2 regions of the Streptomyces sp. NPDC001070 genome follow, and region 2 is predicted to be linked to the other one. Evidence: riboswitches for the same ligand, from Rfam matches in the RefSeq annotation. Region 2 holds a riboswitch; the other holds the start of a gene.
What was found. Region 2 has a riboswitch for S-adenosylmethionine ahead of thrC (threonine synthase). Riboswitches for the same ligand answer to the same signal wherever they lie in the genome.
Positions count from the first base shown of each region.

Region 1: linked by a shared signal. The riboswitch ahead of ACWDAS_RS07950 (aminotransferase class V-fold PLP-dependent enzyme) and the one ahead of thrC (threonine synthase) in region 2 are both predicted to bind S-adenosylmethionine.

Region 1 is NZ_JBSFLB010000005.1:66,724-71,130, forward strand. It holds gene ACWDAS_RS07940 (rhomboid family intramembrane serine protease) at 1-217, shown strand, start outside; gene ACWDAS_RS07945 (Lrp/AsnC family transcriptional regulator) at 214-495, shown strand; gene ACWDAS_RS07950 (aminotransferase class V-fold PLP-dependent enzyme) at 529-1,896, opposite strand; SAM riboswitch class IV at 2,040-2,156, opposite strand; gene trpD (anthranilate phosphoribosyltransferase) at 2,298-3,362, opposite strand; gene qcrB (cytochrome bc1 complex cytochrome b subunit) at 3,491-4,407, opposite strand, start outside.
Region 2 is NZ_JBSFLB010000003.1:196,671-201,077, reverse strand. It holds gene groL (chaperonin GroEL) at 1-47, opposite strand, end outside; gene ACWDAS_RS05270 (cold-shock protein) at 397-603, opposite strand; gene ACWDAS_RS05265 (ubiquitin-like small modifier protein 1) at 1,026-1,304, opposite strand; gene thrC (threonine synthase) at 1,331-2,617, opposite strand; SAM riboswitch class I at 2,636-2,763, opposite strand; gene ACWDAS_RS05255 (glucosyl-3-phosphoglycerate synthase) at 2,921-3,889, shown strand; gene ACWDAS_RS05250 (alpha,alpha-trehalose-phosphate synthase (UDP-forming)) at 4,071-4,407, shown strand, end outside.

The DNA of each region.
Region 1 (4,407 bases), on a different contig from region 2:
CTTCCTCCCGCTGCGCTTCCCGGCCTGGATGGTGCTGATCTTCTGGTTCGTCCTGCAATGGCTCGCCGGCGAGGTCCACCAGACCGGTCCCGGCGTGGCCTACCTCGCCCACATCGCCGGCTTCGTCTTCGGCTTCCTGTGCACGTGGGTGTGCTACCGCGCAGCGCCTAAGCTTGAGCCCGCAGCCAGGGCGACCCAAGGAGACCTACAGCCGTGATCACCGCGATCGTGCTCATCAAGACCAGCGTCGACCGTATCCCCGAGATCGCGGAGTCCATCGCCGCGCTCGACAGCGTCAGCGAGGTCTACTCCGTCACGGGTACGTACGACCTGGTCGCCATGGTGCGGGTGGCCCGGCACGACGAACTGGCGGACGTCATCCCGGGCCGGATCAGCAAGATCCCCGGCGTCGAGGCCACGGACACGCACGTCGCGTTCCGCACGTACTCCCAGCACGACCTGGAGACGGCCTTCGCCATCGGCCTCGACGCCTGATCCGGCGCCCGGCCACGGGACCGGGCGCCGGGGCTAGGCGTGGCCCCGGTCCGGGACGCAGCGGCCGTCCTCGGTGCGGTAGCGCCACTTGGCACCGTCCGTCACGAGCTCCCGCACCGCGCCGACGAACCGCTCCACGTGCTCGTCCGGGGTGCCGGCGCCGAAGGAGACGCGGATCGCGTTCAGCGATCTCTCGCCGGGGGCCGCGTCGGGGGCACCGCACTCGCCCGGCTCCTGCGGCGCGCCGCCGAGGAGGGTTCGGACCAGCGGGTGCGCGCAGAAGAGGCCGTCGCGCACGCCGATCCCGTACTCGGCGGAGAGGGCCGCCGCGAAGTGCGAGCTGTTCCAGCCCTCGACGACGAAGGAGATGACGCCGACCCGGGGGGCGTCGTCGCCGAACAGCGAGAGCACCTTCACCTCGGGCACCTCCGCGAGTCCGGCCCGCACCCGGTCGACCAGCGCCTGCTCGCGCTCGACCAGGCGCTCGAACCCCGCCTCCGTCAGCGCGCGGCAGGCCGAGGCGATCGCGTAGGCGCCGATGACATTGGGCGAACCGGCCTCGTGCCGGGCGGCCGTGGTGTGCCAGTGGACGTCCACCCCGCCGTCCTCGCGCCGGGCGACCCGCCGCGAGGCACCGCCCCCGGCCAGGTAGGGCTCGGCCTCGCGCAGCCAGTCGGCGCGGCCGGCGAGCACACCCGAGCCGAAGGGCGCGTACAGCTTGTGCCCGGAGAAGGCGACCCAGTCCACGTCGAGTTCCGCGATGTCCACCGGGTGGTGCGGGGCGAGCTGCGCCGCGTCCAGCACGATCCGGGCACCGTGGGCGTGGGCGGCCGCCGCCAGCTCACGGACCGGCCACAGCTCACCGGTCACATTCGACGCACCGGTCACACAGACCAGCGCGGTCCCGTGCGGCTCCCGGCCGGCCAGCTCCCGCTCGAGCGTCGCCACGGCCTCTCCCGGAGTACGGGGAGCGCTCAGGTACGTGACGTCGGCGTCCCGCCACGGCAGCAGGGACGCGTGGTGCTCGGTCTCGAAGACGAAGACGCTCGTGCCGTCCGGCACCGCGGCGGCCAGCAGGTTCAGCGAGTCGGTGGTCGAGCGGGTGAAGATCACCTGGTCGCCGGGGCGGCAGCCGAGGAACTCCGCGACCGTCGCCCGGCTCTGCTCGAACAGGTCCGTCGACAGCTGCGAGAGGTACCCCGCCCCCCGGTGCACGCTGCCGTAGTAGGGCGCGTAGGCGGCCACGTCGTCCCAGACCCGCTGCAGCGCGGGCGCGCTGGCCGCGTAGTCGAGGGCGGCGTATCCGACCTCGCCCCCGGCCACGAGCGGTACGAGGACGTCGCGTCCCAGGACGGGCAGCGGGGCGTGCAGGGCCGAGGGGACGGCAGGGCGCAGCGACATGGCGAAGTCTCCTGTGAGCAGGCAGAAGTGAAGGAACGTCAGTGATGACGGAACAGCCCTCGGCACAACGGGCCGCGGCCCGGGGAGGGGGAAACAGGGCCTACGGGCCCTAGCGCATTCGGTTGCTCACGGAAGAACTCCTCTGACCGCGCTTGCCACAGACCTCGCTGCCTGCGGCCTGGTCATCACCCGGGGCACCCCGCCACGGAAGGAGGGTTGCCGGACAGCGGGCCGGGGCCGTTTCGCTGTCACTCGTGACCTGCGCAGCATCATGCCATACGGCCGGCCCGCCGCAAGCCGGGGTCCGTATCGCGGACGGCCGCCCCGGCCCGGGTCCACCGGCCCCGGCAGCGCGAAGGGCCGGGGCAACGGCCCCGGCCCTCCCGCGTCGTCCCCGCGCGCTACGCCTGCGTCGCCGCGGCCCACCGCTCGAGCGTCCTGGCGGCCGCGCCCGAGTCGATCGACTCCGCCGCCTTGGCGATCCCGGCCGCGATGCGGTCGGTCAGCGGACCCTCGCCCGCCTCCAGCGCCACCAGCGCGGCCGCCGAGTTGAGCAGCACCGCGTCACGGACCGCACCGGTCTCACCGGCCAGCAGCCGCCGGGCGACATCGGCGTTGTGCGCCGCGTCCGCGCCGCGCAGCGCCTCGATCGGCGCCAGCTCGATGCCGACGTCCCGCGGGTCGAAGGACACCTGCTCGACCTCGCCGTCCCGGACGACCCAGATCCGGGAGGTGGCCGTCACGGTGAGCTCGTCCAGCCCGTCGTCACCCCGGAACACCAGCGCCGAGGATCCGCGGCGGGCCAGCACACCCGCGATCAGCCCGGCCATCCGGGTGTCGAAGCAGCCCACGGCGGAGGCGCCGACACGCGCAGGATTGGTCAGCGGGCCGAGGAGGTTGAAGGAGGTGGGGACGCCCAGGTCCCGGCGCGCCGGGGCGGCGAACCGCATCGCGGGGTGGAACTTCGCCGCGAAGCAGAAGGTGATCCCGGTTTCCTCGGCGACCTCCGCCACCCGGTCGGCGGGCAGGTCCAGGTTGATGCCGAGCTTCTCCAGGACGTCGGAGGCGCCGCTGGCGCTGCTGGCCGCGCGGTTGCCGTGCTTGACGACCTTGGCGCCCGTACCGGCGATGACGATGGCCGACATCGTCGAGATGTTCACCGTCCTGGCCCGGTCGCCGCCGGTGCCGACGATGTCCACGGCGGGGCCGGCGATGTGCAGCGGCTCGGCGTGCGCGTACATCGCCTCGACCAGGCCGGTAACCTCCTCGACGGTCTCCCCCTTGGCCCGCAGGGCCACCATGAAGCCGGCGACCTGGGCGTCCGAGGCCTCGCCGCTCATGATCCGGTTCATCGCCCAGGCCGTGTCGGCGGCGCTCAGGTCCTGTCCGTTCAGCAGGGCACCCAGGACGTCGGGCCAGGAGCCGCCCGCCACTGATGCGCCTCCGGCGGGGTTCACAACGCTCATGGTCCACACTCCGGGTGGTCTGACGTGCAACGGAAATCCTTCGGCCCCAGCCTATCGGCGCCGGGGAACGGGAAAGGGCCCCGTCCATCGGATGGACGGGACCCTGCCCGGTGGCACAGCTTCAGTGATCAGTGGTGACCGTGGCCGCTCGTGATCTCCTCGAACTCCTCGGCCGTCGGCTTGGGGATCTGGGTCCCCTCGCCGTAGTAGCCGCGCGACAGCTTCGCGCGCAGCTTCGCGGTACGGCCGATCTTCTTCTCCACGCCGTTCTCGTCGACCTCGGGGCCGATCTCCAGGGGCCTGGGCTGGTCGTGCTGGGTGAGCTTGAACAGCGCGCCCTGCTCCAGCGGCTCGTGGATCTCGATGAACTCACCGTGCGGGAGCCGCTTGATGATGCCGGTCTCGCGACCGTGCAGCACCTTGTCGCGGTCGCGCCGCTGCAGACCGAGGCAGATCCGCTTGGTGATGAAGAAGACCAGCACCGGCAGCACGAAGAACGAGATCCGGACCACCCAGGTGATCGCGTTGATCGACAGGTGGAAGCGGGTGGCGAAGAGGTCGTTGCCACCACCGACGAGCAGGATCAGGTAGAGGCTGATCCATGCGGCGCCGATACCCGTACGGACGGGACGGTTGCGCGGCCGGTCGAGCAGGTGGTGCTCGCGCTTGTCACCGGTGACCCAGGACTCCAGGAACGGGTAGACGCCCATGAAGCCCAGGACCAGCGGGAAGACCATCAGCGGGATGAACACGCCCAGGACGAGCGTGTGGCCCCACAGGTTGATCTCCCAGCCCGGCATGATGCGGATCAGGCCCTCGGAGAAGCCCATGTACCAGTCGGGCTGGGCGTCGGTCGACACCTGGTCCGGCCGGTAGGGACCGTAGGCCCACACCGGGTTCACGGAGACCAGCGCGGACATGGCCGCGATGACACCGAAGACCAGGAAGAAGAAGCCGCCCGCCTTGGCGGTGTACACCGGGAACAGCGGCATGCCGACGACGTTCTTCTCGGTCTTGCCGGGGCCGGGGAACTGGGTGTGCTTGT
Region 2 (4,407 bases):
TCGAGACCGCGCCGTGCCTCCTCGTCGAACGCGATGATCTTGGCCATGTGAAGTGGTCCTCCCGGACTTGGGGTCCCCCCGCGGCGCAGGGCTGCGGGGAAGGATTACTCCAGGACCGCGCCGGCGCCCGCGACGGACGGCCTGCCCTTCCGCCGGTTCCTTTCCGGCGGTCGCGCGGGCCTCACCCACTCGGTCCTTTGTCACTCTCAACGTCAGAGTGCTAACGCCAATGATTAGCACTCGCCCTAGGAGAGTGCAAGCCGCTTGGCCGGGGTCGTGGACAACTCGCAGGTCGCCCCCGGGCAGCACGAAGGCCCGCCCCTCTGCGGGGGCGGGCCTTGACGCGTACGTTTGAGCGGCCGTACGCGAAGTGCTCCGTGGCCGATGCGCGGCGCGTCAGCCGGCTGCGAGACGGACCATGTCCGCCTGCGGCCCCTTCTGGCCCTGCGAGATCTCGAACTCGACCCGCTGACCTTCCTCGAGGGTGCGGTAGCCGTCCATCTGGATCGCGCTGTAGTGCACGAAGACGTCCGCACCACCGTCGACCGCGATGAAGCCGTAGCCCTTCTCCGCGTTGAACCACTTGACGGTGCCCTGAGCCATTCCTAACTCCCCTATTGCTGGCCCTTCGCAGACCCGCACCTCGCGGATCCGGGTCAGACCTCACCCCCTACAGCCAAGGGGGCGTGCGCCGGAACGCGTCGACCGCGGCTGAATGTATCTGCCCGGACGCTGTCTGCAACAGGTCAATCGGACGAGAATTCCGGGCGCAGAGAAAGGGAAGAAGGGCCTGATTGGCCAATAATCCGGGGCAACTCGGACTGGACATAAGCGGCCAACGCGACAATCGCCGCGTGAATTTGGCGATAAATCGTCGACAAGGCCGCCCCGGCAAAAGGGGTTGCGCGGAGCGTTGCAGGGAGTTGCGGGCCGTTCAGGGCAACTGTACAGCCCTTCAACTACCGCTCAAGCACGAAGGGGTGCCGGGAACTCCCGGCACCCCTGTCACCCGCGGGTCGTGCGGCTCAGCAGCCTCCGGCGACCGCCGGGATGATCGACACGGACGCGCCCTCGCCCACCGTGGTCTGCAGGCCCTCGGAGAAGCGGACGTCGTCGTCGTTGACGTAGACGTTCACGAAACGGCGCAGCTTGCCCGTGTCGTCCAGGACGCGCGCGGAGATGCCGGGGTGGTTCTTCTCCAGCGAGTCGATGACCTCGGCCAGGGTGCCGCCATCGGCCGGGACCTCGGCCTGGCCGCCGGTGTAGGTGCGGAGGATGGTCGGGATGCGGACGGTAGCGCTCATGATGCGGGGTTCACCTTCAGTCTGGGTCAGCCGGCCAGGCCGGCGGCACGGAACGCGTCGAGGCTCGGGCGGATGGTGGCCGTGGGGCGGGAGGTCGGGGCGACGGCGTCCAGCGTCTTGAGGCCGTCGCCGGTGTTGAGGACGACCGTCTCACCGGCCGGGTCGAGTTGCCCGGTCTCGATGAGCTTCCTCAGCACACCGACGGTCACGCCGCCCGCCGTCTCGGCGAAGATGCCCTCGGTCCGGGCGAGCAGCTTGATGGCGTCGACCACCTGCCCGTCGGTGACGTCCTCGACGGCACCGCCCGTGCGCCGGGCGATGTCCAGGACGTACGGACCGTCGGCCGGGTTGCCGATGGCGAGCGACTTGGCGATGGTCTTCGGCTTCTGCGGGCGGACCACGTCGTGGCCGGCCTTGAAGGCGGTGGAGACCGGGGAGCAGCCCTCGGCCTGGGCACCGTAGATCCGGTACGGCTTCTCCTCGACCAGACCGAGCCTGATCAGCTCCTGCAGCCCCTTGTCGATCTTCGTCAGCTGCGAGCCCGAGGCGATCGGGATGACGATGTTGTCCGGCAGGCGCCAGCCCAGCTGCTCGCAGATCTCGTACGCCAGCGTCTTGGAGCCCTCGCCGTAGTAGGGGCGGAGGTTGACGTTGACAAAACCCCAGCCCTCGCCGATCGGATCGCCGATCAGCTCGCTGCAGAAGCGGTTGACGTCGTCGTAGGTGCCCTCGATGCCGACCAGGTCGCCGCCGTAGACCGCGGCCATGACGACCTTGCCCTCCTCCAGGTCGTGCGGGATGAACACGCAGGAGCGGAAGCCGGCGCGGGCGGCCGCGGCGCCCACGGCGCCGGCCAGGTTGCCGGTGGAGGAGCAGGACAAGGTGGTGAGGCCGAAGGTGCGGGCGGCCTCCAGGGCGACGGCGACGACCCGGTCCTTGAAGGAGTGGGTCGGGTTGCCGGAGTCGTCCTTGATGTGCAGGCCGCCGGTGACGCCCAGCTCGCGGGCGAGGTTGTCGGCCTTGACCAGCTTGGTGAAGCCCGGGTTGAGGTTGGGCTTGGAGGCCACGTCCGCGGGGACGGGCAGCAGCGGCGCGTAGCGCCAGATGTTGTTCGGCCCGGACTCGATCCGCTTGCGCAGGGTCTCGGGGTCGCCGCTCGGGAGGTCGTACGCCACTTCGAGCGGCCCGAAACAGACCTCGCAGGCGAAGACGGGGTTCAGCGGAAATCGCTCACCGCACTCGCGGCACGAGAGCGCGGACGCGGGCCCGAAGGCGGAATCGGTGGACGCGGGTGCAACGGTCTGCGCAGCCATGTCAGGCGAGGCCCTTTCTCCTCATCTTCCTCGCGGCGCACCTCGCCGCGAGACGGAATTGGCACCTTCCCCACCTGGACCTCGCGGTCGGCGGGAGGGTTGCCGGGGCTTCAACGGGCCGTTCCCTCTGCCCCTCTGGATGAGCGGTATGGCGCCGGGCGCAGTGCCCGGGCATTTGTCCGACGGGGCGCGATCACCGTCGACATACGATGGTCATGCCTCGTGTTCAAGACTGTAACCGACGACCTCGAACCTGGTCATAGGCCGTCCGTCCTTCGAGACGGGCAGAAACGGAGCAACCCAGTGCTCGACGAGGTGGCCCGCTGGCTGCGGCGGCGATCCTGGACCGCCGACCGCCGGCCCCTGCCCCAACTGCTCGCCGCCAAGCGCGCCGCGGGCGCGCGCGGCACGGTCAGCGTGGTGCTGCCCGCCCTCGACGAGGAGGCCACGGTCGGGGCGATCGTCGAGACCATCCGCCGTGAGCTGATGAGCGCGGCCGTGCCGCTGGTCGACGAACTCGTCGTGCTGGACTCCGGATCGACCGACCGCACGGCCGCGGTCGCGGCGGCGGCCGGCGCCGTCGTCGTCCACCGGGACGAGGTGCTCCCGCGGCTGCCCGCGGTGCCCGGCAAGGGCGAGGTGCTGTGGCGCTCGCTGCTCGTGACGCGCGGTGAGATCGTCTGCTTCATCGACTCCGATCTGCGGGACTTCGACGCGCGGTTCGTGTCGGGGATCGTCGGGCCGCTGCTCACGGATCCGGACGTGCAGCTGGTCAAGGCGATGTACGACCGCCCGCTGGAGGCCGGCGGCACGGTGGTGCCGGCCGGCGGCGGGCGGGTGACGGAGCTGGTCGCGCGGCCGCTGCTCAATCTGCACTGGCCGCAGCTCGCGGGGTTCGTCCAGCCCCTCGGCGGCGAGTACGCGGCGCGGCGCTCGCTGCTGGAGCGGCTGCCGTTCCCGGTCGGGTACGGGGTGGAGCTCGGGCTGCTCGTGGACGCGCTCAACACGGTGGGGCTCGACGCGCTGGCCCAGGTCGACGTGGGGGTCCGGCACCACCGGCACCAGGACGGCCAGGCGCTGGGCCGTATGGCGGCGGCGATCTACCGGACCGCGCAGATCCGCTTGGCGCGGGGCCATCTGGTGCGGCCCGTCCTCACGCAGTTCGACCGCGCCCCCGACGGCGGTTTCGAGCCGCGCGTTCACGAGGTCGCGACGGAGGAACGCCCCCCGATGCGCACGATCCCCGAGTACGCCCGCCGCGCGGTGGCGTGACGCTGTACCCGGTTGCGGGTCGGCCGCTCGCCGGAGGCCGGGGGTGCCCCCATGCCCGGCGGGACGACTGCCCGCAGCCCCCGGGCGGTACCTGCGGCAACCCGCGACGGTCACGGCCGGAAACCCCCGGCTGGGCTAGCTCATACGTTTGCCGCCGGGCATGCGTGGCTAGGCTGGCCGCATGGTCGCATCGCATGCCGCGCGCGTACTGGTCGCGTCCAACCGCGGCCCCGTGTCGTACAGCCTCCGCGAGGACGGCACGCTCGTCGCCCGCCGCGGCGGCGGCGGTCTCGTGTCGGGTCTGAGCGCGATCGGGCCGGACGCGGACGCCGTCTGGGTCTGCGCGGCCCTCGGCGAGGGGGACCGGGCCGCCGTGCTGCGCAGCGCCGAAGGCGCGGGGCGCCTGCCCACCGCCGACACCGGCGGCCAGCAGGTGCGGATGCTGGACATCCCGGCGGACACCTTCGCGTCGGCCTACAACGGCATCGCCAACTCGGTCCTGTGGTTCATCCACCACA